4 regions of the Vibrio sp. Vb0667 genome follow, and region 3 is predicted to be linked to each of the others. Evidence: predicted binding sites of a transcription regulator. Region 3 holds the regulator's gene; each other region holds the start of a gene.
What was found. Region 3 encodes PurR, which represses purine synthesis genes. Its sites were predicted from a motif close to TNANGNAAACGTTTNCNTNA; they were not measured.

Region 1: purL (phosphoribosylformylglycinamidine synthase) is a predicted target of PurR. The motif match lies at 4,498-4,517, and genes of this name have one in related genera.
Region 2: folD (bifunctional methylenetetrahydrofolate dehydrogenase/methenyltetrahydrofolate cyclohydrolase FolD) is a predicted target of PurR. The motif match lies at 3,382-3,401, and genes of this name have one in related genera.
Region 4: R8269_RS12315 (NupC/NupG family nucleoside CNT transporter) is a predicted target of PurR. The motif match lies at 3,017-3,036, and genes of this name have one in related genera.

Annotation. Positions count from the first base shown of each region.
Region 1 covers NZ_JAWPOL010000012.1:73,823-81,273, forward strand. Annotated here, with positions in the region: gene R8269_RS13360 (DUF3622 domain-containing protein) at 1-168, opposite strand, end outside; gene purL (phosphoribosylformylglycinamidine synthase) at 463-4,356, opposite strand; gene mltF (membrane-bound lytic murein transglycosylase MltF) at 4,656-6,233, shown strand; gene tadA (tRNA adenosine(34) deaminase TadA) at 6,822-7,331, opposite strand.
Region 2 covers NZ_JAWPOL010000028.1:31,394-38,844, forward strand. Annotated here, with positions in the region: gene R8269_RS19145 (LysR family transcriptional regulator) at 1-926, shown strand, start outside; gene R8269_RS19150 (NupC/NupG family nucleoside CNT transporter) at 1,184-2,383, shown strand; gene folD (bifunctional methylenetetrahydrofolate dehydrogenase/methenyltetrahydrofolate cyclohydrolase FolD) at 2,452-3,312, opposite strand; tRNA gene R8269_RS19160 (tRNA-Arg) at 3,516-3,592, shown strand; gene R8269_RS19165 (class I SAM-dependent methyltransferase) at 3,756-5,447, shown strand; gene R8269_RS19170 (beta-ketoacyl-ACP synthase) at 5,542-6,765, opposite strand; gene fabG (3-oxoacyl-ACP reductase FabG) at 6,762-7,451, opposite strand, start outside.
Region 3 covers NZ_JAWPOL010000005.1:81,426-88,876, reverse strand. Annotated here, with positions in the region: gene R8269_RS08450 (TVP38/TMEM64 family protein) at 1-420, opposite strand, end outside; gene R8269_RS08445 (TfoX/Sxy family DNA transformation protein) at 535-1,125, opposite strand; cyclic di-GMP riboswitch class I at 1,242-1,331, opposite strand; gene purR (HTH-type transcriptional repressor PurR) at 1,619-2,623, opposite strand; gene torD (molecular chaperone TorD) at 3,092-3,739, opposite strand; gene torR (two-component system response regulator TorR) at 4,006-4,716, shown strand; gene elyC (envelope biogenesis factor ElyC) at 4,789-5,574, opposite strand; gene cmoM (tRNA uridine 5-oxyacetic acid(34) methyltransferase CmoM) at 5,689-6,480, shown strand; gene mukF (chromosome partition protein MukF) at 6,483-7,451, shown strand, end outside.
Region 4 covers NZ_JAWPOL010000010.1:95,434-102,884, reverse strand. Annotated here, with positions in the region: gene rimI (ribosomal protein S18-alanine N-acetyltransferase) at 1-69, shown strand, start outside; gene prfC (peptide chain release factor 3) at 355-1,944, shown strand; gene R8269_RS12325 (DUF5363 family protein) at 2,039-2,236, shown strand; gene R8269_RS12320 (TatD family hydrolase) at 2,223-2,996, shown strand; gene R8269_RS12315 (NupC/NupG family nucleoside CNT transporter) at 3,201-4,484, shown strand; gene R8269_RS12310 (hypothetical protein) at 4,843-4,977, opposite strand; gene deoC (deoxyribose-phosphate aldolase) at 5,068-5,844, shown strand; gene deoA (thymidine phosphorylase) at 5,942-7,270, shown strand; gene R8269_RS12295 (phosphopentomutase) at 7,339-7,451, shown strand, end outside.

The sequences.
Region 1 (7,451 bases), on a different contig from region 3:
TCCAGCCAGTTCTTGTTCAGCCCAAGCTTGTGCTTTCTCTTCGCTGTCAAAGCCTGTTTCACGCTTTGATACTACAGTCTTACGAGATGTCACTTGGCGAGTGATTTCTGCGCTCCAGCCGTTACGTTTTTCAGTGACGCGGATAGCAAATTTTGGATTCTTAGACATTTCTTTCATTTCCTAAGGGATTTAGGGATCAATCAGGGATTCGGTCAACTTGATAACTCCATCTAAGCTGAGCTGTTTAACACCATCCCTTGGTAAGCGCGGTATTAGAGCATAAAAGTAATCTAAACGCTGCAAGTTTTTTACGCTAGATAATAGATGACAAAGAAGAGGCAGAACAAAGCAACGTTTCGCCAAGTCACTAGAAAGAGCGACGAAGAAAAAAGAGTGATAAGAAAAAAGAAAGCGCTGGTCTCTCAACCAACGCTTTACTTAAGCTAGATTAACCTTGGTTAATTAACCGATATTCTTACGGGCATTTTGGAACATACGCATCCAAGCGCCATTTTCACCCCAACCTTCCGGAGCCCAAGAATTTGCAACTGTGCGGAATACGCGCTCTGGGTGAGGCATCATGATAGTTACGCGACCGTCTGCTGTTGTTAAACCGGTAATCGCGTTTGGCGAACCATTCGGGTTGTTCGGGTATTGTTGTGTTGGGTTACCGAGGTTATCCACGTAACGAACCGCAACCGTACCTGATGCTTCAATCGCTGCTAGGTGCTCTGTATCACGTACTTCTACACGCCCTTCTCCGTGGGAAACCGCGATTGGCATGCGCGAACCAGCCATGCCGTCGAAGAATACAGAATCAGATTTCTGTACTTCGACTAGGCTAAAGCGCGCTTCAAAACGCTCAGATTCGTTGCGAACAAAACGTGGCCACAAGTCTGCACCAGGGATCAGTTCTTTCAAGTTCGACAGCATCTGACAGCCGTTACACACACCTAAAGAGAACGTCTCTTCACGGTTGAAGAACGCTTGGAACTGCTCACGTGCTTGTGCGTTAAACAGGATAGACTTAGCCCAACCTTCACCCGCACCTAGTACGTCGCCGTAAGAGAAGCCACCACAAGCTACTAGGCCATGGTATTCATCCAGTACCGCTTGGCCTGTTAGGATATCGCTCATATGGATGTCGGTTGCTTCAAAGCCTGCTCTGTCAAACGCTGCTGCCATTTCGACGTGGGAGTTAACGCCCTGCTCACGTAGAATTGCCATCTTAGGTTTAGCACCTTTCGCAATGTACGGTGCTGCAACGTCTTCATTTACGTCGAAGCTGAGCTTAACGTTTAGACCCGGGTCAGAGTTGTCTTTCTTAGCTTCGTGCTCTTGGTCTGCACACGCTGGGTTATCACGTAGGCTTTGCATCTTATGCGTTGTTTCAGCCCAGATAACGCGTAGTTCGGTACGTGAACGTTCAAGCACAACTGCATCACCAGAAGTGATAACAAAGTCGTCTGAAGCTTCAACAGAACCAATAACATGTGAGCATGCCTCTAAGCCGTTTGCCGCCAGAGTAGATAGAACTGAATCTAGATCATCATTCTTAACTTGAACAACCGCACCTAGCTCTTCGTTAAATAGAACGGCTAGCGCATCATCACCCAGCTCTGCGATGTTCGCTTTTACGCCACAGTGACCCGCGAATGCCATCTCAGCCAGTGTAACAAACAGACCGCCGTCGCCTTTATCGTGGTAAGCCACTAGCTTGTCATCACGTACTAACGCTTGCATTGCATCAAAGAAGCCTTTTAGCTGCTCTGCATTATCTACGTCAGCAGGTTTGTCACCCAGCTGTTTGTATACTTGTGCCAATGCTGTCGCACCTAAGCGGTTTTTGCCGTTACCCAAGTCAACAAGAACTAGAGAAGTCTTTCCTTTGTCAGTGCGTAGTTGTGGAGTCACGGTCTTACGTACGTCTTCCACACGGCCAAATGCCGTGATAACTAACGACAGTGGAGAAGTGACTTCTTTGCTCTCGCCGTTTTCTTCCCACTTGGTTTTCATCGACATGGAGTCTTTACCAACTGGGATAGTCAAACCTAACGCAGGACACAATTCTTCACCAACCGCTTTCACTGCTTCGTAAAGACCCGCATCTTCACCTGGGTGACCCGCTGGAGACATCCAGTTCGCAGACAGTTTAATGTGTTTAATATCACCGATGTCTGTTGCCGCAATGTTCGTTAGTGACTCACCAACGGCTAGGCGAGCCGATGCTCCAAAGTCTAGTAATGCCACTGGCGTGCGCTCACCCATCGACATTGCTTCGCCATGGTAAGTGTCGTAGCTTGCCGCTGTTACTGCGCAGTTTGCTACTGGTACCTGCCAAGGACCAACCATTTGATCACGAGCAACCAGACCCGTTACTGTTCGGTCACCGATAGTAATTAGGAATGTTTTTTCTGCAACAGCAGGAAGACGAAGTACGCGATCCACCGCTTCATTAAGCTCAATACCATCACGAACAATGGCAGGGCTTTCCACTTTTAGTGTGGTTGCGTCGCGGTGCATCTTCGGTGGCTTACCAAGCAGGATATCCATTGGCATATCGATTGGCGTATTGTCGAAGTGAGAATCTTCTAGCGTTAGATGACGCTCTTCTGTCGCCACACCCACCACTGCATACGGTGCGCGTTCACGCTTACAGATGGCGTCGAATGCTTCCATGTTTTCTGGCGCTACCGCTAGAACGTAACGTTCCTGTGATTCGTTACACCAGATTTCCAGTGGGCTCATGCCCGGCTCATCGTTTGGTACATCGCGTAATTGGAACTTACCGCCACGCTCACCGTCGTCGACAAGTTCAGGCAATGCGTTAGAGATACCGCCTGCACCCACATCATGGATAAATGCGATTGGGTTGTCGTCGCCTAACTGCCAACAACGGTCGATCACTTCCTGACAGCGACGTTCCATCTCTGGGTTTTCACGCTGTACTGAAGCGAAGTCCAGATCTTCTGCTGACTGACCAGATGCCATGGAAGATGCCGCACCACCACCAAGACCGATGTTCATTGCCGGACCACCAAGTACGATTAGGCTCGCACCCACTGGAATCTCTTTCTTCTGTACGTGTTCATCGCGGATGTTACCCATACCACCAGCAATCATGATTGGTTTGTGGTAACCACGAATTTCTTCACCCGCATGAGAAGTGACTTTTTCTTCGTAAGTACGGAAGTAACCCAATAGATTTGGACGACCAAATTCGTTGTTGAATGCCGCGCCGCCAAGAGGGCCTTCAAGCATGATGTCTAACGCATTCACAATACGACCCGGCTTGCCGAAGTCGGTTTCCCATGGCTGTTCAAAACCAGGAATACGTAAGTTAGAGGTTGTAAAACCAACCAGACCCGCTTTTGGCTTACCGCCGATGCCCGTCGCGCCTTCGTCACGGATTTCACCGCCTGAGCCAGTCGATGCGCCCGGCCATGGAGAGATTGCCGTTGGGTGGTTGTGCGTTTCTACCTTCATCAAGATGTGCGTATCTTCATGGTGGTACGTGTATTGACGAGATTTAGGGTCAGGGAAGAAACGCCCCGCTTTAGAACCAGTCATAACGGCTGCGTTGTCTTTGTATGCAGACAGCACATAGTCAGGTGTCGTTTCAAAAGTGTTTTTGATCATTTTGAACAAAGACTTAGGTTGATCTACCCCGTCGATAGTCCAATCTGCGTTAAAAATTTTGTGGCGACAATGCTCTGAGTTCGCCTGAGCAAACATCATCAATTCAATGTCGTTTGGGTTACGCCCAAGCTTAGTAAAGTTCTCTACCAAGTAATCAATTTCATCTTCTGCGAGTGCCAAGCCAAGGGAAACGTTTGCCTCTTCAAGCGCAAGACGACCGCCAGCTAAGATATCAACATGTGCGACAGGCTTAGGCTCTGCAACAGTAAATAATGCTGATGCGGCTTCAAATTCTGTGAATACTGTTTCCATCATGCGGTCGTGAATTAACGCTTTAACAGCGTCAGCTTGAGCTTCTGAGAGAACAACTGAAGATTCGACATAATAAGCCGTACCACGCTCTAGACGTTTCACTTTCTCCAGACCACAGTTAACAGCGATATCGGTAGATTTAGAAGACCAAGGCGAGATAGTGCCAGGACGAGGCGTGACAAGAAGTAGAAGACCTTCAGGCTCATGCTCTTCGATGGTTGGGCCGTAAGTTAGTAACTTTTCAAGTTTTTCTAACTCTTGGTCATCAAGGTCTGACTTTAGATCGGCAAAGTGCATAAACTCGGCATAAATGCCAGTTACAGGCAGATCTTGTTCACGACAAAGTTCCAGTAGTTTATTAACACGAAACTCAGAAAGAGCTGGGGAGCCACGCAAAATTCTCATGTGCTTAGGTCTCTTATGCAATTGATTAAGGTGATATTGGAATAAATTCAGACACTTAAAATAAGCCCTGTCGAACCTATGCCGATTCCACCTCGTCATTGCGAGCGCATTATATAGTAATTGTTTTTGTGATGTAACACCAAAAGCAACCGTTTGCGTCATTTTTTTTGTCAAATTTGAATTACAACTAAAATGTCGATAAAACACACAATGTCACGTTATAAGTGTGTGATTCACTTTGCCCCATGAGCTCGCTTTGATATAAAGGCAAATAGAAATTTTCCAAGATGTACCTATCAATGCAAATAAGTCACTTCAACCGGCTCAAGCGCAGTGCTCTAATTTTAGTTTCTGTTCTTTTACTCTCTGCTTGCCAGATTGAGTCGGAGCCCAAAAGTGAATTTGAAAAAATTCAAGAACGTGGTGTGCTTCGTGTTGGCACGCTAAACAATCAGCTTTCCTACTACATAGGTCCCGATGGTCCCGCAGGGTTGGATTACGAATTGGCGCGTCAGTTTGCGGAGCAGCTCGGCGTCAAACTCGAGATTAAACCAGCCTTTCGCCAAGCTGAGCTTTTTCCTGCTCTTAAGAAAGGAGATATCGATATCATCGCTACGGGTTTAAATCAAACGTCACAAGCAGTCAAACGATTTAGACCAGGCCCTGCCTATTATTATGTAAGCCAACAAGTGGTATATAAAAAAGGGCAACTTCGACCACGTGATATCGAACAACTCATTGAATACCAAGCCTCGAAAGACGACGAGTCCGACGAAGATACAAATGCAGGCGCTCAAACATTAAAGATCGTTGAACAATCGCAATATGTTCCGACCCTAACAGCGTTAAAGAAGCAGTATCCAGAACTTCAGTTTGAAATTGTTGGTGATGCTGACACGAGAGACTTACTCAAATACGTATCGACGGGTGAGTTACGTTTTACTGTGACTGATTCGGTGGAACTTTCCCTTGCTCAACGCCTTTACCCCGATCTTGCGCTCGCGTTTGAACTTACAGAAGATCAACCAGTATCTTGGTTTACTCGACGCTCTGAAGACGAAAGTTTGTATGCGATGCTGATAGAGTTTTTCGGTAACATCAAACAATCAGGAGAACTGTCCACCCTCGAAGAAAAGTACATTGGTCATATTGAAGCATTTGACTACGTTGATACTCGCGCATTCATTCGAGCTCTGGATGACAAATTGCCTAAATGGGCACCTTTATTCCAAAAATACAGCGAAGAGTTCGACTGGCGCTTAATTGCAGCATTGGCTTATCAAGAGTCACATTGGAAACCAACAGCAAAATCGCCAACGGGTGTTAGGGGGATGATGATGCTTACTCTGCCAACAGCGAAAAGCGTCGGGGTAACAAACCGTTTAGACCCTGAGCAATCTGTTCGTGGTGGTGTCGAGTACTTACGTCGCATTGTAGGTCGCGTGCCTGATAGCATCAACGAGCATGAAAAAATATGGTTTGCGTTAGCTTCATACAATATTGGTTACGGCCACATGATGGACGCACGACGACTCACCAAAGCACAAGGTGGCGATCCGAACGCTTGGGCCGATGTAAAAGATAGGCTGCCTTTACTGCGTCAGAAGCGCTATTACAGCCAAACTCGCTATGGGTACGCCAGAGGCGATGAAGCGCGTAATTACGTAGAAAATATTCGACGTTACTACCAATCCATCATTGGTCATGTCAGCCAACAGCCAGCGATTGATGAGAATAGCGATGACTTGCAAGTGATTCCGCCGCTCAACCCCGACATTTTGATATCGGGCGCAGTAGAGACCGTCGTAGAACAAGTCTCTGGCGCTTCTGACGTCACGGTTGAAGAAGACACCGAACAAGAAAGCATTGAAGAATAAACCCGCGGTAAACTAAAAAATGACGAGCCTATGAAGCTCGTCATTTTTGTTGAGTCCTAACGAAAACTTATCTAGACTCCAATATTCTGAGTGACACCAACCACACTCAACCATTCCTTTGGTTGGTCGCCTTTTCTTCATCGTTAGTAAAACTGATTGCTTTGTAACAGATTACTTTACAACCACATGGTTTAGCTCACTTGATGAAGCGGCGCTTTCGGCTACACTCTGCCGAAATAACGTCACTCCTATTATTAAGCATCGTATTGAAATTGTTTGCTGGCTCTGTGCAATGCAGAAGTCAAATGAAGAACGTTTAAACCATACAATGTTTAGTGCGATTATCGAGCCTATTGCCAAGCATCGATGAGCCGCACTTTACTGGTATAAGTCTTGTCTGCAGGAGGTTTTGAATATGAGAAGACGTAGAGTGCAGTCAAAGCGTTTAAATAACACAGTAGCTGCTATCCGACGTAAACGTAAACTGACATGTATGAAAAAGAAAGTAAGTTCACGTAATCGTGTTTTTGTACATCTAGTCAATCACTAGTGCGTCCAAGCAAACATCTACCACGTTGTAGGTGTTTGCTAGCCCTCACTACTCCTACTACCTTGTTCGCTCTCTCCATTTTCTAATGCTTTTTGTGCTTGCTTCTTCGCTTTAATTTCCTTTCGGCGGCGCTTAAAAAACGCTTGTAGCTGAGTACGGCACTCATCTTCTAGCAGCCCCTTTTCAATTAAGGCGTAATGGTAAGCGGCTTGACTTTCAAACAAATTAAGCACTGTTCCTGCTGCTCCAGCTTTTAAATCTGGCGCTCCAAAAACAACCCGCTTAACGCGGCTATGCAATAAGGCTCCGGCACACATTGGGCATGGCTCAAGTGTTACATATAACGTCGTATCCAGAAGGCGGTAATTTTCTAGCTTTTGGCCTGCTTTACGCAGCGTTTGGATCTCAGCATGTGCGGTAGCGTCATTAGTACCAATAGAGCGATTCCACCCCTCAGCGATAATTTCACCATCTTTGACAAGCACTGCGCCAACAGGTACTTCCCCCTCAGCTTCTGCTTGCTCAGCAAGCTCCATCGCTCTGCGCATAAACAATTCATCTTGAGGGGTAAACGGATGGTTAGACAAAGGAGGCTCCAAAGAAACAAAAAACGATTGAAGTCAGGAATTTTATCACCAACTTCGGTTTCACTACAGCAACACATCACG
Region 2 (7,451 bases), on a different contig from region 3:
CACAAATGGTGATTTTCTCCGCTCTTCTTAAACACAAAAGCTTCACAGCTGCTGCAAAGAGCTTAGGCGTGTCGGTGTCTCATGTGAGTAAACAGTTGAGTCAGTTAGAAGCGTCTCTTGGTATCAAGCTTGTTCAACGCACTACGCGAAGCTTTACGCCGACAGAGGCAGGGAAAACCTTTTTTCATCACTGTGAGCAAGTGGTACAAGCGGTGAGCAGCGCCACATTAGAGATGGAAACCCAGCGGGATGAAGTAGCAGGTTTGGTACGTCTTGGGTTGTCGCAATCATTTGGTACCTTACACATTATTCCAGCGATTCAAGAGTTACGCGAACTGTATCCTCAACTTCAAGTGGAAGTACATCTGTTTGACTATAAGGTCGATATGTTAGCCGAAGGGCTCGATTTATGGGTAACCAACAACGAGCATTTGCCTGAAGGTTACATTGCGCAGCGTTTGACGGATTGCCAGTTTGTTGTTGCGGCATCGCCAGATTACTTATTGAAACATGACACGCCAACAGAACCGGATGACCTATCTGCTCACAACTGCCTCATATACAGAAGCTGGGAGCGTGACTATACGGGGTGGGCGTTTACCAAAGATCAGAAAGAATTGAACGTAAAAGTCTCGGGTAACTATTCAGTGGATCTGGCAGAAGCCGTCCGGGATGCGGCTATTGCAGGTTGGGGTATTGCCTACCTTGCCACTTACTTGCTGGGTGATGAGTTCAGAACGGGTAAGTTAATACAGCTGTTACCTGACTGGAAAGCTAGCCAGTCGATGCCGTTTTATGCGGTATACCCAAGCCGCCAACATATGCCAAAAAAAATATCCGCAGTGATTAACTTTATCAAACAGAAGATCGGCAACCCTTGTCATTGGGACCAACGTTTAGCACCTTACATCTCTATTCCTAAATAACAGGATCAATGACGTTGTAGAACGACACATAAAGTGATTCACTTCACAAAAATTTTTCCTGAACCAGAAACATATTTTCCATATGGAAACAATTAAAATAAGCAAACGTTTATCTTCAATAAATTCAAGTGGTTATTTTATTGGTCAGTTATTGGTCTCTTAAACTTTTCACACTGTTAACATCCTCAACTTGCAGCATTTTGAGTCCGCTATACAATCCGGTGCCTTCCATATCCCCCTTCCGTCGGATTCATTTTATGAACTCAATTATTGGTATCGTAGCCATACTATTCCTAGCATGGCTACTTTCTACAAATAGAAAAAATATAAAGCTGAGAACGGTGTCGTTTGCGTTTGCTTTGCAGGTACTGTTTGCGTTGTTGGTTTTATATGTACCAGCAGGAAGAGATGCGCTGAATTCAGTGAGCAGTGTTGTGTCGAATTTGATCAACTATGGTCAAGAGGGCATTGCGTTTTTATTCGGTAATTTGGCGACAGGGGGCTTCACCTTTGCGATCAATGTTCTGGGTATCATCGTTTTCTTCTCCTCTCTTATCTCAGGTCTTTATCACATTGGTGTGATGCCAAAAATCATTAACTTTATCGGTGGTGGTATTCAAAAGCTGCTGGGTATCGGTCGTGCTGAGTCTTTGTCTGCTACGGCGAATATCTTTGTTGGTACCATTGAAGCACCATTAATGGTAAAGCCTTACCTAAAACACATGACTGACTCGCAGTTCTTTGCAGTTATGACAGGTGGTTTAGCGTCAGTTGCTGGCGGAACGTTGGTTGGTTACGCATCACTGGGTGTCGACCTCAACTATCTTATTGCTGCTGCATTTATGTCGGCACCTGCCGGCTTGTTGATGGCAAAAATTTTAATGCCAGAAGATACGGATAAAGCAGCAGATATCGACATTAGCCAAGTTGAAATTCCACGTGCAACCAACGTAGTAGAAGCATTAGCCGATGGTGCCATGGCGGGTGTACGCATTGCTGTATCGGTCGGTGGTACGTTACTGGCGTTTATTAGTGTCATTGCAATGCTAAACGGCATGTTAGGCTGGATAGGTGATCTTATTGGGACCCCCTTAAGTTTTGAGCTCATCCTAGGTTTTGTGTTTGCGCCAGTCGCTTGGTTGTTGGGTATACCATGGCAAGAGGCAACCACAGCAGGCTCGCTGATTGGTAACAAGATTGTGGTGAATGAGTTCGTCGCTTTCATCCAGCTTGCAGAAGTGAAGTCTCAACTTAGTGAACACTCACAAGCAATCGTGACGTTTGCTTTGTGTGGCTTTGCAAACATCTCAAGCATGGCGATGCTGATTGGTGGGTTGGGCTCTTTGGTACCAGAAAAGCGTGCATTTGTTTCTAAGCATGGTTTCCGTGCGATTATCGCTGGTGTCATGGCGAACTTAATGAGCGCTTCGATTGCGGGCGTGATTTTAAGTCTGTAATTGAAATAGATATCAACAATTAGCAAAAAGGCTCCTTGCGGAGCCTTTTTCGTATCTGAAGTTTTACGTTATTTGTCTGTGTGGAACTGTTCGCAAGCGAGCATCGTGTTCTCAATTAAACTTGCGACGGTCATTGGGCCAACGCCACCAGGAACAGGAGTAATAAAGCTCGCACTTTCACGTGCTTTGTCGTATTCCACGTCGCCAACTAGTTTGCCTGAGTCAAGACGGTTAATACCGACATCGACCACCACTGCGCCTTTTTTAATCCACTCACCAGGGATGAAGTTAGGCTTACCAACCGCAACCACGACAACGTCAGCTTGACGCACATGACTCTCTAGGTCTTTGGTAAAACGGTGACATGTTGTTGTTGTGCAGCCCGCAAGCAGCAGCTCAAGTGTCATTGGACGACCAACAATGTTTGATGCACCAACCACAACCGCATGTTTACCACGTAGCTCAATGTTGTAACGGTCGAGTAGGGTAATGATGCCCTTTGGCGTGCAAGAGCGAAGCTTTGGAATACGTTGCGCAAGACGGCCAACGTTATAAGGGTGGAAGCCATCCACGTCCTTCTCTGGGTGAATGCGCTCTAAAACATGTGTTGTGTCTATGCCTGCAGGAAGGGGTAATTGCACTAGAATGCCGTCAATTTCATCATCGTTGTTTAATTCATCAATCAGAGCTAGTAACTCTTCTTCTGAGCTAGACGCAGGAAGGTCAAAAGACTTAGAAACAAACCCAACTTCTTCACATGCGCGGCGTTTGCTACCGACATAAACCTGAGAAGCAGGATCTTCACCAACTAGAACCACTGCTAAACCAGGAGCACGTAGCCCAGCTTCAACACGTGCTTTAACACGTGCAGCCACTTCGGATCGAACAGTTTGGGAAATGAGAGTTCCGTCTATATTTTGAGCAGTCATGACTTTCCTTATAAATTAAGAAGGCAGATTATCTGCGGCGCATTGTCGCAGAATTTCTTATTAACATCCATACGCAAACGTTTGCTTTGTGGTGTTTTTGAACATTAAGCGTTTTAATGGACTTTTTTTAGGCATTCAGATCAGAATGTTATGAAAACCCGTTGATTTACCCGTTTGAACTCGTATAATCCTGTCCCTGTAGCGCGCCCTTAGCTCAGCTGGATAGAGCACGTCCCTTCTAAGGATGTGGTCATTGGTTCGAATCCAATAGGGCGTGCCATTTATTCAAAAGCCTCGATAACTCTTTGAGTTGTCGGGGCTTTGTCGTTTTTAGGTTTTTGGCTGTAATTGCCACTCTATCTACAACTTTTGAATGGCATTCTAGCCATTGCAATTTCTAGCAATTAATATGGACGCATATTAATTACCTTTCGTTAACCTTTATGCCTGCCACTTCTAACTTTTATGACCGACACGCCGACTCTTTCGCGAAGCAATACACATCGATCCAGTTTGAGGATGTCCACGCGAGTTGGAGAGTCTTCTGGCCCCAGGCTGGAGATCGTGTGTTAGATGTTGGCGCGGGCTCTGGTCGAGACGCGAAATGGATGGCTGAGCATGGGTGTGAAGTTGTTGCGATTGAGCCTGCTCAAGCACTTCTAAGGCTTGGTAAGTCTTACTGTGGCGATTCCGTTACTTGGCTTGAAGATGCATTACCTAAGCTTGAGAAAACCATTAATCTTGGCTTTCGCTTCGATTTAATTCTTGTCAGTGCGGTATGGATGCACCTTGCGCCTACGCACCGTGAACGTGCATTTCGCAAACTTGCAAATTTGTTAGCGCCTAATGGTCGATTGGTGATTAGCCTTCGTCACGGTGACTTTTCTGACGGTCGTAAAGCTTATCCCGTATCGGTTGAAGAGCTCGAAAAGTTTGCAAAGAATAGCGCTTTAATGGTGAGAAACGTATCTCTCGATGACGATCAGTTAAAGCGAACGGGTGTATCTTGGCAAACTGTAGTGATGTCTTTGCCTGATGATGGTTCCGGTGAGCTGAATAAGGTTCGCCACATTATCGTCAATGATTCCAAATCGGCTACCTATAAGCTCGCACTACTACGTACTTTACTACGTATTGCAGACGCTCATTCTGGTGCAGTGGTTGATCGCAGCGAAGGTAAAGTTGCAATCCCATTAGGATTAGTTGGCTTATATTGGATTCGTCAATTTAAGCGTTTAATCGATAAAGAGAACATCCAGCAAAGCTCGAACTCGTCTAAAGGGCTAGGTTTTATAAAGCCCGATGGCTGGGGCAGACTTTCCCATTTAAGTCCTGATGATCTTGCTATAGGCACGACATTTTTTGGTGAAGATGCAGTGGCGCTTGATAAAGCGATAAAAGACAGCTTAAAAACCATAAAAGATGGTCCCGTCACTTTTACCTATCAAGGTGATAAATCAAACCCTTACTTTGAAATGATTCGTTCAGCTAAGAAGCCAAAACGTTCAATTGTTGTGGATAGCGAGTTCCTCGAAGGTTATGGGCTGTTTGTGTTGGATGAAAGCCTTTGGGATTGTTTTCGATTGTATAACTCTTGGATTGAGCCGCTGGTGGTCAACCAATGGATTATGGAAATGCAACGATTTCGGTCTAATCAAGAGCGGGGTATTCCACTGCAAACGTATCATGATTGTTTGGTCTGGATTGATAAAGACCATGATACGCGAGTCGTGCGAAAGAGAATTGAACAGTTGAAGCTCAGCCATTGCGACATTGTCAGTGTATGGAGTGGAAGCAAATTACGAAATGAGTATCACGTTGATCACTGTTTGCCATTTGCTTATTGGCCCAACAATGATAAGTGGAACTTACTACCAACATCTAAGGTTGAAAACCTAAACAAGCGTGATCGTATTCCTGCTAGCTATCGATTAAACGCATCCAAGCCGCGAATTTTGGATTGGTGGCAGTTAGCTTGGGGAGAGACGGATAATTTGAGTCGGACGTTTTTTACCGAGGCTTCATTGTCGCTACCTAATGTGCCTGCATCTTGTCAAGATTTTGAGCATGTCTTTGAAGCGATGGGATTACAAATTCGTGGTGTTAAAAGTCGCCTTTGTATCGCGGAATGGTAATGTCTTGTTTGCCGTTACAGCGTGATATATGAACCTGATAGGCAACCAACAAAAAAGCGCTGGTTAACCAGCGCTTTTGCATTTACTAAGGGCATTACACCTTTTTAAAGATGATGGAGGTGTTGATGCCGCCAAAGGCGAAGTTGTTACTCATCAAATATTTCACGTCCAGTTCTCGGCCTTGTCCGGCGATGTAGTCTAAATCGCCACATTGCTCGTCGAGGTTTTCTAGGTTGAGCGTTGGGTTGAACCAGCCTGTGTGCATCATTTCTAAACCTAGCCACGCTTCAATTGCGCCACACGCGCCTAGTGTGTGGCCAAAGTAGCTCTTGAGTGAACTGATTGGCACTTTGCCCAGAGCATTCGCTGTTGCGTTGCTTTCTGCAATATCACCGCGGTCGGTGGCAGTGCCGTGAGCAGATACATAGTCGATCTTCTCCGCAGGAATGCCCGCGTTTTGCAAAGCCATTTCCATACAGATTTGCATGGTTTCCATCTGTGGTTGAGTGACGTGTGCGGCATCACAGTTGCTGGCAAAACCGATGATTTCTGCATAGATTTTCGCGCCACGAGCGACGGCGTGTTCGTACTCTTCCAGAACCAGCGTTCCCGCACCTTCACCAATCACCAAACCATCGCGATCGGAGTCATAAGGTCTTGGTGTGCTTTTCGGGTCTTCATTCTTCAGACTGGTGGCAAAAAGGGTATCGAAGACAGCGGATTCCGTTGGACACAATTCTTCAGCGCCACCAGCAACCATGACCGTTTGGTAGCCGTGTTTGATCGCTTCGTAGGCGTAGCCGATTGCTTGGCTGCCGGAGGTACATGCACTACTGGTTGGGATCACTCGGCCTTTCAAACCGAAAAATAGACCAACGTTCACCGCCGTGGTATGTGGCATCATCTGCACGTAAGTCGTTGCGGTGATCGCTTTAGTGGTTTTCTCATTCAGCATGACACCAAATGCGCCGATTGCGTCAGTACTGCCTGTTGATGAGCCGTATGCGATACCCGTTTGACCATTGGTGAGTACGTCGTTACCAATCAAACCTGCTTGGCTTAGTGCGTTTTCTGTTGCGACGGTCGCTAATTTGGAAACACGGCCCATGCCGCGTACTTGCTTGCGCTTGTAGTGCTTTGGCAGATCAAAATCTAAAATGGGTGCCGCGAGCTTGGTGTTCAAACCTTCATACTGTTCGTAAGAAGGCATGTATTGCGTCGCGTTCTGGCAGTCACGCAGTTTTGGTTCGACAGATTGCCAATCGTTACCAAACGCAGTCACGCCCGACATTCCGGTTACAACAACTCGACGGCTCATACTAGGCCTCCGTTTACCGAAATGACTTGGCGAGTTACATAGCCTGCGATGTCAGACATAAGGTAACTGACTAAACCAGCAACTTCTTCTGGCTCTCCCATGCGGCGCAGAGGAATTTGCGGCATCGCGTGTTCTTTCACGTGTTCGTCTACCATGCCTGTGTCGATAAGCCCTGGAGCAACGCAGTTGACGGTGATTTTGCGTTTTGCCAGTTCAAGCGCGAGTGATTTTGTTGCACCAATTACGCCCGCTTTCGCTGCGCTGTAGTTAGTTTGACCACGATTCCCCATTAGGCCAGAGATTGATGCAAGCGTAACAATTCGGCCGCCTTTGCGCTTTTGCACCATTGGCATAACACAAGGGTGAAGAACGTTGTAGAAGCTATCTAAGTTGGTATGAATCACACCATCCCATTCTTCTTCGGTCATCGCAGGGAAAGCGGTATCTTTTGTGATGCCAGCGTTGTTTACGACGCCATAGTAAGCGCCGTGTTCGGCGATATCGGCTTCGAGCTTCTCACGACAATCTGCACGGTCACTGATGTCGAATTGGATAAGACGACCGCTACCACCATGCTGTTCGATGGTGTTTAGGGTGTCTTGCGCGCCTTGTTGATCGCCCATGTAATGGACAATGACTTGGAAACCATCTTTGGCTAATTGAACGGCAATGGCTTTGCCGATGCC
Region 3 (7,451 bases):
GATTAGACGCAAGGAAAATAGATAAAAAGCTCCGTCTTTTTCGACACCTTGATTAATTGCGTTGAGTTTATTTCCGAATTTGTTTTGTACCCAGTCACGCAATAAGTATCGGCTGCTCAAGAAGGCCAGTGTTGCCCCCATAGTGCTAGCGAAAGAAACCAGTAGCAAGCTTGTCCAAAAACCAAATAAGGCTGCACCAAGTAAGGTGACTACTGCCGCTCCTGGGATAGAAAAAGCGGTAATTGCAATGTAGGTAAAAAAGTAAATCGCAGCCGAGAATACAAAATTCTGATCGATGTATGTAGTTAGTGCTTCTTGTTGGGCTTTTGCATTCTCTAAGGTTAAATACTGGCCAAAGTTAATACCTAAAAAGACGATAGCCGCTAGTAGGATGAGACCTAAAATCAGTTTCTTATTCATAATTTTGATTCCAATTTGGGATATATGTAATAAGACAGTAGGAAAACCGAAAAAATTTCACAAAAAAACCGCAGATTAGACTGCGGTTTTACAAGATAGTTTTTAGGCCGACTTTTATTGGAGGCCGTTCATCAACTCATCTCGGCGAGCTTGAGGTACCACACTCCAATGAGTGCCGTTGATAGCACCTTCTAGTGCCCATAGCAACTCAATGTTGACGGTTGCAGAGTGCGTATCTCTTATCGCTTTATAGGCGTTAAGCGCACCTTCCTCTTCAAGCTTCTCTACGGATTCGATGCCGGCTTTTTTTAGCATGCGCTCGGTAGCCAGTCGTAAGTTAGGCAAATCTTTCAAACGGTTAGGCTTTGTACTTGCTTGCTGTTCTTTCTCAAGCTTTGCCTTTTTCAATGATTGATTCGCTACTTCGATTAAGCGTTCGCTTGATTCCCATAAATCGCTGGAAATAGCGTAGTACTTTGTAACGACTGGGAAGCCACGTTTTTTATAAACGTAAGGCTTTAGCCCTTGTTTCTCGAAGTCAGATGAAGTTTTTTGGTCTGCTCTGATATGAAGCTGATTGTTTACCACTAGTGCAAACATTGTTTCATCAGCGAATAGTCCGAAGCCACCAAACATTGAGCGCGACTTGATATTACCAAGTGCCTCAAATAGCTTCATAGAGTCTTTGAGTATCGGTTTATCCATGTTTTGTTATCTCGGTGTAATTAATATTACGCCACCAAAAGTCAGGTCCGAGAGAGTAGCAAACATGCGTAAAAACAATGTCATTACAGAGTAAAGTCATTGCTTACACACTTGCCATCGGTAACCCCGCTACCTTCCATATCGTAATATGGTTCAGGCCGGAGGCTTTGCGTCCCACTCTTTCGAATGGTTTGCCCTGTGCGTGACACAATGAGCATACTTCTTATATTGAATTAACATCACGGTTTAGCGTTAAAAGTGTGATTTTGGTTCAATAAAAATGATAGATTGAATGCTCTATTTTGCATATGGAAAGGTGCAAATTGGCCTTTGAAAAGGAGTTCTTAATATATATTACATTTATATAAAACAGGGAGTTAACGTTAGTCAATTGTTATTAGAGCAGTGTGAAGTATTAGAGAATGCTTAATTTTCCCAAAAAAATAAGCGCCCCTGTAGAGCGCTTATTTAACACGGTTAAATACAGTGAAATTTAGTTCATTTTTTTCACAGTATTTCGAATTACAAGCTCAGGTTGCATTTCGAAAATTCGTTTTTCGTGTTCTTTATCTTTGATACGCTCAAGTAGAATTTCGAATGCATTTTTACCAACACGACGTTTAGGTTGGTGGATAGTCGTTAGCGGTGGAGAGAAGTATTCCGCAAGCTCGATGTTGTCGTAGCCGATCACTGAAATATCTTCAGGAATTTTGATCCCGTTTTGTTGCAAGCGGCTCATTAGGCCTAGAGCCATTGTGTCGTTAAAACAGAATACCGCCGTCGGGCGCTTGTCCATTGCGGTAATTTTATCTGCAACTAATACGGCCGTATCACATTCAAAGTTACCTTCAAGGATCCAGTCTTCATTTACAGCTAGGTTCGCTTCGCTCATTGCGCGACGGAAACCTGCAATGCGCTCTTGGCAAGCAAGCTTTTCAAAATGACCGCTTAGACAAGCGATATCCGTATGACCATTGTCAATCAGATGTTTGGTTGCAATGTAGCCACCTTCTTCTGAGTTATCCATGATCTTGTCTGCTTGTGAGCTCTCTGGGCCCCAATCCATGACCACTTTAGGAATGTCCGCATGACGGTCAAGCATCTCTTTTAGTTCTTCGGTTAAGTCAGAACACATCACAAGGATGCCATCAACGCGCTTTTCAGCCAGCATACGAATGTAATCGCGTTGTTTTTCGTAAATCCCGCCTGTGTTACATAAAATCAGAGTATAGCCTTGGCGGTAACAGTAGCTCTCAACGCCATCAATCACTTCTGAGAAAAATAGGTTAGTTGATTGAGTTACTAACATGCCAATCGTACGAGTTGAGTTGCATTTTAGGCTGCGTGCAACGGCACTTGGCGCGTAATTCAGCTCGTCAACGGCTTTCATTACTTTTTCTTGCGTTGCTTCTGCAACGAAACGCGTTTTATTGATAACGTGCGAAACTGTCGTAGTGGAAACGCCGGCTAAGCGAGCAACGTCTTTTATCGTGGCCATAAATGGTGTCCTGTATCGAGCTACTGAAATATGTCGTATTGGATGTACCTGATGCTCTAGTGGTTTCACACCTAGCAATCTAAAATTGGCGCTAAGTGTCTCGGCAGCGGTTGATCCAAGTGCGACAAAAGGGTGCGTAGCAGCATCGGTCGATGAATTTTATCTTTTTTCTATCTGATGAGAAATTGCCATCAACCTGTTAAGAAAACACAAAAACCGCTATATTTCAGCGGTTTACATATAAATCATATTTAATCGTTTGCGCTCACATTTTAGCCCTATGTGGACTGACTAGCAATGTTTTCAGCAAGAGATTTGTGTATTTGAAGTCACATTTTGACTGCTAAATAACCAAGCGTCTTTGCGCTAAGTTAAGGCAAACGAATATTATACCCAAGTTACTTACAATTGGTCACTTTCAGGCATACAGGAAGCCCGATAGGCAGGCTCCCTAAAAATAGGCGGCAATTATTCACCAAGAAGGTAGGCGCTGTCTAGTTTACAAAATGCAACTAATAGTTTCGCGACACTCGAGTAAAATCCAAATTCGTCGAATTTTTTACATTTGTCTGAAAACTGAGGTAACCAAGACATCAATTGTTGCTGGATAAAGTCGTTTTGTTTAACGAAGGCTTCTTCCATGTGTTTTTCTTGTTCAAGCTCGTTTGAGCGGATAATCATGTTCCCGAGAAAGTCGAGCTCAACGGCTAAGTGATCCGCAGGTTCCTTTAGGTTTTCGTCTACTTGAACGCCAAATTCAGCCATCAACTTTTCCATTTCCTCAGCTGGCTTGTCATTCAGTAAACCTGATTCACCAATGTACATGGATGCGTAAGGAAGAGCGCCGTATTTTTCTGTCTTCAAAAACAGTTCACAAAAGTCAGCTGCAAGCTCTAGTTGTGCATCTTCACGATCTTGTAACCGATTCAATGCATCAACTAGGCTATCAACAGCTGGTTTCAGCGACTCATTTTCACCTAAACCTGCGAGAAAACTGCGAATTTCAACACTGTGATAGGCTTCCAATTCTTTCTCTGTTAGTTCTTTTGCGAACAAGCTCGAAAACCACCAGTAAATTTCAGCGCGTTTTTCATTAAAAGCTTTCACTTCTTGCATTTTGGGCTCCTGAATGATGCTTCAAGTCATGCATCACAAAGTCAATTAGGGATATCCCCTAAGTGTAATCAATTAAAATGAATAGCAGTAACTATAATTGTTATGTTTTATGGTCAAAAATGACCGTTTATTAATAGCAATGGGCAAGCTTGTTTTGAATCAATAAAAACGCTAAATCTTGCGTTTTAATGTATCTATGACTAGAAATGTTACTAGTTATGAATAGAATACGTCTTGGATAATAAGAAGACAGAAAAGTGGTGTAAATGAGCTATCACGTATTAGTCGTAGAAGATGATGTTGTAACTCGTAGTAAGCTTGCGGGGTATTTCCAAAATGAGGGCTACCAAGTCAGCGAAGCAGAGAGTGGCGCAGAAATGCGTGAAGTTTTGCAAGCGGGCGATGTAGACCTGATCATGCTGGATATTAACCTGCCTGGTGAAGACGGCCTGATGCTTACTCGTGAGTTACGTAGCCAATCGGATATTGGTATCATATTAGTAACAGGACGCACGGATAGCATTGATAAAATCGTAGGCCTAGAAATGGGTGCTGACGATTATGTGACAAAACCTTTTGAACTGAGAGAGCTGTTAGTTCGCGTTAAAAACTTGCTGTGGCGTATTTCAGCAGCGCGCAGTGGCAGCTCGAAAGCGAATGAAACCAGTGAAGAGCACATTGTGCGCTTTGGGGAGTGGACATTCGACATTCAACGTCGCGCACTTAGCCGCAACGGTGAGCCAGTAAAACTAACTAAAGCAGAGTATGAACTTTTGGTGGCATTATCGTCTTACCCTAACCAGGTGTTAAGTCGTGAGCGTATTTTGAACATGATCAGCCATCGAGTGGATGCGCCGAATGACCGCACCATTGATGTTCTTATTCGACGTATGCGCGCAAAAATGGAGTTCGATCCTAAGAACCCACAAATTTTTGTAACGGTACACGGCGAGGGCTATATGTTTGCTGGTGACTAGTTTGAACATAACTCAATCGTAAAAAGAAAAAGGAGAGCTTCGGCTCTCCTTTTTTGTGGCTTCAAGATAATACTAGTTTGCTTCAACCATTGGTGTTTGGCCGACAGTATCACGCAACCTTTGCCAAATACTGCCCAAGTACTCATGCCAATAAAGCTCTGTTTGTTCTAAGTAACGCGCTTTAGGTGAGTATTTATCCCAAGGTTGACTTATCTCGCTAATAGCTAAGAAGTTGGTCGGGGCTGGGATTGGTTTAATGCCTGCTGCGTTGAACTCATACAATGCACGGCTCATGTGACTCGCAGAAGTGACTAACACAATTTCCTTTTGTTGAACGAATGCAGCCGCTTGACGCGCCTCTTCCCACGTATCTTTCGCATCTTCTAATAAAATGATATCGGATTTCGCGACTCCCAACGCAAGGGCAACGTTCGCCATCATTCGCGCGTGGCTAATTTCAGATCCGCCAGCATAGCCGGATAAGATTAATTTCGCGCCTGGATACATTCTTAAAATACGAATGCCCTCAGTTAAGCGCATTAATGCTGCACGGCTTAACTGCGAGGTGGGTGGAATTTCGTCATCGATAACATGACCATTCCCTAAAACCATCACGTAGTCGATGGTGCCAGAAACTGGCAAAAAGGCTTTATGCTCTCGCTCTAACGGCATAAGAAGCTTGGTTGAAACAGGCTGGAAGGCAACAAGAAAAATGCCAACAAAAGAGAATAGAACAACGAAGCAGCCAGTTTTACGTTTTGTAGTAAAACTAATGAGAGCAAGACCCAACAAGCCTATCAGCAGCAATGCCGGAAGGGGCATAAGCATGGCTGACACTACTTTTTTCAGCTCAAACATACATAAATAGTCCGAAAAAACATCAATTGATAATAAAAATGAGGGTATCCCTCTTTATTCCTGCTTTCCTTGTGCCAGAATAGCGGCACAATCCGTTATGATAACTCAGCAGAAGTGACAGAAGACCGCAATTTCGACGATATCGCCCACAAATTTGCAAAAAATATTTACGGCTCCGATAAAGGGGAGATCCGCCAAATCATTGTGTGGGAAGATTTTCTACAGATTCTAAGTGAATTAGATGCTGACCAGCAACCCCTAGAAGTGTTAGACGCTGGTGGTGGTTTGGCACAAATGTCGCAAAAGCTTGCTAAGCTCGGACATCGAATCGCTTTATGTGATCTATCTTCGGAAATGCTGCAGTTGGCTAAGCAGGATATTGAAAAAAACGGTTTGCTTGAGCAGTATCGCCTGATTCATTCGCCTGTCCAATCCATCGGTGAACATATGGATGGACAGGTCGATCTGGTTATGTTCCACGCTGTGATGGAGTGGCTGGTTGATCCTAAGGCCGCACTTGAAACAGTTCTTGAACAAGTAAAACCGGGAGGTATCGCATCAGTCATGTTCTACAACCACCACGGTTTAGTCTATAAAAACGTGGTTTGTGGCAACATTCCTCATATATTAGACGGCATGCCTCACCGAAAAAGATTTAAACTACAGCCGCAAAAAGGCTTAAAACCTGAAGAAGTCTACCAGTGGATAGAAAATTCAGGTTTTAATATTTGTGGCAAATCTGGTATTCGCTCATTTAGTGATTACATAGGCAATATGGAATACATGGGTGATTACGAGTTTGAAGATGTGTTGGCGCTAGAAAAACAACTTTGTCGACAAGAGCCATACCTCTCATTAGGCCGCTACATTCATGTGTGGGCTAAAAAGAACGATAAACAGGAATAACAATGAGTGAGATGACTCTCAATGCTGCAGAGCAACCAATCGATGAGCTGGTTGGCTGGGTTAAGCAGCACGATTTCTCGTTGAACCTGACCACAGAGCGATTGGCATTTTTGATAGCCATTGCCGTACTGAGTAATGAAAGGTTCGATGAAGAACTGGGTGAAGGTGAACTGCATGATGCATTTGCCATCGTCACTCGACTATTTGATGAGACCGGCGAAGCCTCCGCTTTTCGTGCGAACAATGCGATCAACGAGATGGTTAAGCAGCGTCTTATGAGCCGTTTTGTCAGTGAGATTACTGACGGAGCGAGCATTTACCGCTTGTCGCCATTAGCGATAGGAATAACCGACTACTACGTGCGTCATCGTGAGTTCTCAAAACTGCGTCTATCTATCCAGCTATCCATGGTAGCGGATGAAATGGCGAAAGCGATTGAGGCAGCACAAAAAGGTGGCACACCGGGTCACTGGAAGAAAAACGTATACGGTGTTTTAAAATATTCTGTAGGCGAAATTTTCGATCAAATTGACCTCAACCAACGTGTTATGGATGAGCAGCAACAGTCAGTGAAACAACAGATTGCTGACCTGCTTAACAAAGACTGGCGTGAAGCGATCAACAACTGTGAAGCACTTCTGTCAGAAACATCAAGCACGTTGCGTGAACTTCAAGATACGCTGCAAGCCGCCAGTGATGAACTGCAAACTCAGATCCTCGATATTCAAGAAATTGTTTACGGTGACCCTGAGCTGGAGTTTATCGAAGAAGCCTTGTTTGGTCTGCAAATGAAGCTGGACCGAATCACAAGCTGGGGCCAGCAAGCTATCGACCTTTGGATTGGTTACGACCGACACGTGCACAAGTTTATCCGTACTGCAATCGATATGGATAAGAATCGTGCGTTTAGCTCGCGTCTGCGTCAATCTGTCAAAGATTACTTCGATGCGCCTTGGTATCTGACTTATGCA
Region 4 (7,451 bases), on a different contig from region 3:
TATTACCCAGCTAAATCGGGAAATGGTAAGGAAGACGCCATTATCATGAGTTACTTATTTTTGAGTTAGTTTTAGGCCGTTACTAATTACCTCATCAACACTTATGCTTTAAATGCGTATCCGGATTCGAGGCTTTTGAATATGTAATAATAATTTTTTGAATTTTTACATCTCTTTGTGTGGAGCTGGCTTTCCCTTGTTAGTTGCAGGTAAAGGCTGGTGAGCCGAGTAAATTCAGTTCATGTCTTTCCAGTTTGCTAGCACAGCGATAATAAGCGAGAATACCGCACAATATCGAATAGTAGATATGCTTGCCTATTTTGTGAGCATGAAAGTAATTTAGAAGATTAACTAATGTCAAATCCCCTTTTTTTAGGCGAAGTGTCTAAGCGCAGAACGTTCGCTATTATTTCTCACCCGGATGCGGGTAAAACCACCATTACTGAAAAAGTACTGTTATTCGGAAACGCGATCCAAAAAGCAGGTACGGTTAAAGGTCGTGGTAACGCACAGCACGCAAAATCAGACTGGATGGAAATGGAAAAGGAACGTGGTATCTCGGTTACTACTTCTGTAATGCAGTTCCCTTACAACGATTGTCTGGTAAACCTACTTGATACGCCTGGACACGAAGACTTCTCGGAAGATACTTACCGTACTCTAACGGCAGTTGACTCGTGTTTGATGGTTATCGATGCAGCGAAAGGTGTTGAGGACCGTACTCGTAAACTAATGGAAGTTACACGTCTACGTGACACGCCAATCGTAACCTTCATGAACAAACTTGACCGTGACGTTCGTGATCCAATGGAAGTATTGGATGAAGTAGAAAACGAATTGGGCATGATGTGTGCGCCAATCACATGGCCAATCGGCTGTGGTAAAGAGTTTAAAGGTGTTTACCACATTCACCGTGATGAAACGATTTTATACGAATCAGGTCACGGTCATGAGATTCAAGAAGTTCGAATCATCAAAGGTCTCGACAACCCAGAGCTTGATGAAAAAGTTGGTGCAGGCCTTGCGGAAAGTGTTCGAGAAGAGCTTGAGCTTGTCATGGGTGCTTGCCCTGAGTTTGATTTGGAAATGTTCTTAACAGGTGACCTGACGCCAGTTTACTTCGGTACTGCATTAGGTAACTTTGGTGTGGATCATATGCTAGACGGTCTAACTGAATGGGCTCCAGCGCCGAAAACTCGTCAAGCGGTTGAACGTGAAGTTGAAGCGACTGAAGAGAAGTTCTCTGGTTTCGTATTTAAGATCCAAGCGAATATGGACCCAAAACACCGCGACCGTATCGCATTCATGCGTATTGTATCGGGCACTTACACGCAAGGTATGAAGATGAACCACGTTCGTCTTGGCAAGCAAGTGAGTATCTCTGATGCAGTAACCTTTATGGCTGGTGACCGTGCACGTGCAGAACACGCTTACGCCGGTGACATCATTGGTCTACACAACCACGGCACTATTCAGATTGGTGATACCTTTACGCAAGGTGAATCACTGAAGTTCTCTGGTATTCCGAACTTCGCTCCGGAACTATTCCGTCGTATTCGCCTGAAAGATCCATTAAAGCAGAAGCAGCTTCTCAAAGGTTTGGTTCAGCTATCAGAAGAAGGTGCGGTACAGGTATTCCGTCCTCTACAGAACAACGATCTGATCGTTGGTGCCGTTGGTGTACTTCAGTTCGATGTTGTTGTGGCTCGTTTGAAATCTGAGTATAACGTTGAAGCGATTTATGAAGGCATTAACGTTGCAACTGCTCGTTGGGTTGAGTGTGGTGATGCGAAGAAACTGGATGAGTTCCAACGCAAGAATCAAGCGAACTTAGCATTGGATGGTGGTGATAACCTAACGTATATCGCCCCAACAATGGTTAACTTAAACTTGGCGAAAGAGCGTTTCCCTGACGTTGATTTCCGTGCGACGCGTGAGCACTAATTTGCGCGGTTAGGGTAAGCCTTAACGCAAACTAGATTTTAAAACGCCCTTGGCTATAAACTTAGCCAAGGGCGTTTTTATATAAGGATAAGATATGAATTGGTTTAAACGTGGGCTAAAGCGTTACGACAACTGGTGTAAAGAGATGGGGTTAACTCCCGATCAGAAACGCAGTTGCGTCCCATATCGAAAAGACCCAGCCCATCAAACTGAAGAGAAGAGTGAAGCCCAACCATCCTCTGATTTTCTGCCCGCAGATACAGATAAAAAGCGTCAAGATGAAGCTCTTTGATACGCACTGCCACTTTGATTTTGATGTGTTTCAAGATGACTTTGCACATCAACTTGAGCTTGCTCAAACGCAAGGCGTCGCAAGAATTTTGATTCCTTCCGTCGGTCCGCAAAACTGGGCTCGTATTCAAACTTTGGCAGAGCAACATGCCAATTTGTATTATGCGCTCGGCTTTCATCCGTATTTTCTTGAAGATAACGTTGAGCAGCACCTTACAGAGCTAGAAGGCTATCTAAATCAAAAAGGGCAGCAGTGCGTGGCAATAGGAGAGTGTGGTTTAGATTTTGCCATTGATGTTGATCCACAGTTGCAAGAAAAGATACTTGAAGTTCAATTTGAGCTGGCTAGACGCTTCGAACTCCCAGTTATTTTACATAGCCGAAAAGCGCACAATCGCCTCATTCAAATGGTGAAAGCGGCGAATCTCCCTAGAGGTGGTGTGCTACACGCTTTTTCTGGGAGTTATCAGCAAGCCATGGAGTGGGTCAAATTAGGTTTTTTTATCGGTGTAGGAGGAACGATTACCTACCCAAGAGCCAAGAAAACACGCGACGCAATTCAAAAATTACCACTCGAAAACCTAGTAATCGAAACAGACGCACCAGATATGCCTATACTTGGATATCAAGGGGAGTCAAATCACCCAGCCAAACTCATTCACGTCTTTAATGAGCTCGTAGAGTTGCATAACGGCCGAAAGCAATCGATTGCCTATCAACTGTGGAAAAATAGCAATTTTGCTTTCTCGATATGTGAATAAAATCTAAAGATGTGGTTTGAAATCGAAAACGTTTTCCTGCTTATTGTGAATTAACTCACAAAGCTGGTTGAATCAATCATGAATCTTATAGGAAAGTGTGAGGCTGGCATTACTTTAATTGATTCTGCATGAGTATAATTGCCCCCGCTTTATAGCTCCATTTTGTAACACGCCAATAAATAACTTATAAGGAAGTCATAAACTATGAGCCTGTTTATGAGCCTAATCGGTATGGTAGTGCTTCTTGCGATTGCAGTGGCATTTTCTAACAACCGAAAAGCTATCAACTTTAGAACTGTGGGTGGCGCATTCGCTATCCAATTCGCATTAGGTGCATTTGTTCTGTATGTACCTTGGGGCCGTGATCTACTAAACGGTTTCTCTTCAGGTGTTTCTAACGTTATCAACTACGGTAACGATGGTTCATCATTCCTGTTCGGTGGTCTTGTTTCTGACAAGATGTTCGAAGTATTCGGCGGCGGCGGTTTCATCTTCGCATTCCGTGTTCTTCCTACACTGATCTTCTTCTCTGCACTGATTTCAGTTCTTTACTACATTGGCGTTATGCAATGGGTTATCAAGATTCTTGGTGGCGCACTACAAAAAGCGCTAGGCACTTCTCGTGCGGAATCAATGTCAGCGGCAGCTAACATTTTCGTAGGTCAAACTGAGGCACCTCTAGTTGTTCGCCCATTCGTTCCAAAAATGACTCAATCAGAGCTATTCGCGGTAATGTGTGGTGGTCTAGCTTCTGTTGCTGGTGGTGTACTAGCTGGTTACGCATCTATGGGTGTTCCACTAGAGTACCTAGTTGCGGCATCATTCATGGCAGCACCAGGTGGTCTACTGTTCGCTAAAATCCTTCACCCAGAGACTGACCAGCCTCACGAAAGTATCGAAGAAGCGATGGACGGCGGTGACGACAAACCAGTTAACGTAATCGACGCAGCTGCGGGCGGTGCGGCTTCTGGTCTACAACTTGCGCTTAACGTAGGTGCAATGCTAATCGCATTCGTTGGTCTAATCGCGCTAATCAACGGTATGCTAGGTGGCATCGGTGGTTGGTTCGGCATGCCAGAACTAACACTAGAGCTAATCCTAGGTTACGCGTTCTCTCCACTAGCATTCCTAATCGGTGTTCCATGGGCAGAAGCTGTAACAGCTGGTTCATTCATCGGTCAGAAAATCGTAGTGAACGAATTCGTTGCTTACTTGAACTTCACACCATATCTAGGTGAAAACGCTCAAGTAATCGCGGCAACTGGTGAAGTAATGTCTGAGAAGACAACAGCTATCATCTCATTCGCACTATGTGGTTTCGCGAACCTTTCTTCTATCGCGATTCTACTTGGTGGTCTAGGTAGCCTTGCACCAAACCGTCGTAGTGACATCGCTCGCATGGGTGTTAAAGCAGTTCTTGCAGGTACGTTGTCTAACCTTATGGCAGCGACAATTGCAGGCTTCTGCTTAAGCCTTGCAGCACTATAATTAGAATCGGTTCTTAATATATAGACGCCGTTTTACATCATGCCCTGTAGCAAGAGATTGCTGCGGGGCATTTTTCGTTTTTCGGGCTCCAAAATTTCATCGGGTGTTTGCCTTAGTCGAGGTATTACGCAGTCAATGGAATAGGGGCTAGGAAATTTTGAGATACAAACCGTTTGCGCTCTATTTGGTGCTACAGTTTTGCGGTGAAACTCTATAATGTATTAATCACAGGATAGTGGTTAAGCTTGATTCTTAATCACGTAATGAATATTACATAATCGATGGGCAAATGAATTGCCCTGCAATATCAGATCTAATAGGCGTTTTGCTTTGTGATGTGATATTAAAGACACCGCAATCATAGATTGTTGTGCCATAGGCCAAACTGGTACTGTGCGGTGACAAGGATAGCAATTGGCATATGATAAATTTTCGCTGTATATGCCGAGTCTTCAGGGAACCAAGTCCGTTCATTAATAGACTGTTTAGCCATTTACTCACATTGTCTCGACTTGTTGATTATAGTTAAAGACGTGATGTAAGGCTGAGTAGTGAATTTTTTGAATATTGATCGGAGATAGAAATGAGCGATTTAAAAGCAGCAGCGCTACGTGCACTTAAACTTATGGACCTAACTACGTTGAATGACGATGACACTGATGCAAAAGTGATCTCACTATGTCATGACGCGAAAACAGCAGTAGGCAACACAGCTGCAATTTGTATTTACCCTCGCTTTATTCCTATTGCTAAGAAGACACTTCGTGAGCAAGGTACGCCAGAGGTTCGTATTGCAACAGTAACGAACTTCCCACATGGTAACGACGACATTGAAATCGCAGTTGCTGAAACAAAAGCGGCGGTTGCTTACGGTGCAGACGAAGTTGACGTAGTTTTTCCTTACCGCGCGCTAATGGCGGGTGATGAGAAAGTAGGCTTCGAACTAGTTAAGCAATGTAAAGAAGCTTGTGGTGACATTCTTCTTAAAGTGATCATCGAAACAGGTGAACTAAAAGAAGAAGCACTAATCAAGAAAGCATCTCAAATCTGTATTGAAGCAGGTGCTGACTTCATTAAAACTTCAACTGGTAAAGTGCCAGTAAACGCAACACCAGAATACGCTCGCATGATGCTTGAAGTTATTCGCGACATGGGTGTTGCAGAAACTGTTGGTTTCAAACCAGCAGGTGGTGTGCGCACTGCTGAAGACGCAGCAGCATACCTAGCAATGGCTGACGAAATCCTAGGTGACAACTGGGTTGATGCTCGTCACTACCGTTTTGGTGCGTCTAGCCTGCTAACCAACCTACTAAATACATTAGAAGTATCGGACGACGTCGCTGATCCAACAGCGTACTAATTCCAATAATACGTCTGAACGGTAGCACCTAAACGGGTGCTACCAAACCTCTTCTATCCTACTACAACCATGGCTCAAAAGAGCTTGGGAGGCACTAATGTATTTACCACAAGAAATCATTCGTAAAAAACGTGACGGTGAAGTACTTACCGCAGACGAAATCAACTTCTTTATTCAAGGCGTAGCGAACAACACGGTATCTGAAGGTCAGATTGCGGCGTTTGCTATGACGATTTTCTTTAATGAAATGACCATGGATGAGCGCATCGCCTTAACGTGTGCAATGCGTGATTCGGGCATGGTTATCGACTGGAGCCACATGAACTTCGGTGGTCCAATTGTCGACAAACACTCAACCGGTGGTGTGGGTGACGTAACTTCTTTAATGCTTGGCCCAATGGTGGCAGCGTGTGGCGGTTTCGTACCTATGATCTCTGGCCGCGGTCTTGGTCATACAGGCGGTACGCTGGATAAACTTGAATCTATCCCTGGTTACAACATTACGCCGAGCAACGATGTTTTTGGTCAAGTAACCAAAGACGCTGGTGTGGCGATCATCGGTCAAACTGGTGACCTTGCTCCTGCGGATAAGCGTGTTTACGCGACTCGTGATATTACCGCAACGGTAGACAATATCTCCCTGATTACGGCGTCGATCCTTTCTAAGAAACTGGCGGCGGGTCTGGAATCGCTAGTGATGGACGTAAAAGTGGGTTCAGGTGCATTTATGCCAACTTACGAAGCGTCTGAAGAGCTAGCAAAATCAATCGTTGCGGTAGCAAACGGTGCTGGCACTAAAACTACGGCAATTCTTACGGACATGAACCAAGTATTGGCGTCTTCAGCGGGTAACGCAGTGGAAGTTCGTGAAGCGGTTCGTTTCTTAACGGGTGAATACCGTAATCCTCGTCTACTTGAAGTGACCATGGCTTCATGTGCTGAAATGTTAGTACTTGGCAAGCTTGCTGAGAACACAGAAGACGCACGCGCAAAACTGATGGAAGTGCTGGATAACGGCAAAGCGGCTGAGTGCTTCGGCAAGATGGTTGCCGGTTTAGGCGGCCCTGCGGACTTCGTAGAAAACTACGACAACTACTTAGAAAAAGCAGCAATCATTAAGCCAGTTTACGCAACAGAAACGGGCATTGTCTCTGCAATGGATACACGTGCTATCGGCATGGCTGTGGTTGCTATGGGTGGTGGTCGTCGTGTTGCTACTGATGAAATCGACTACGCAGTTGGTTTCGACGAGTTCATCCGCCTAGGTGAGGTCGCAGACAGTGATAAACCTCTTGCGGTCATCCACGCTCGCACTGAAGAGCAATGGGAAGAAGCGGCAAAAGCACTGCGCAGTGCAATCAAAGTAGGTGGTGAATACACACCAACTCCAGAGGTTTACCGCCAAATTCGTGCAGAAGATATCTAATAGAACAAGTAATTACACAAGGCCTACTCAACCATAATAAAAAGCCGAGTGGGCCTAAGGAACGAGCAATGAAAAGAGCATTTATTTTAGTACTAGACTCATTCGGTATCGGTGCAACTGCCGATGCTAAAGAATTTGGTGATGTAGGTTCAGACACACTAGGTCACATCGCTGACCAATG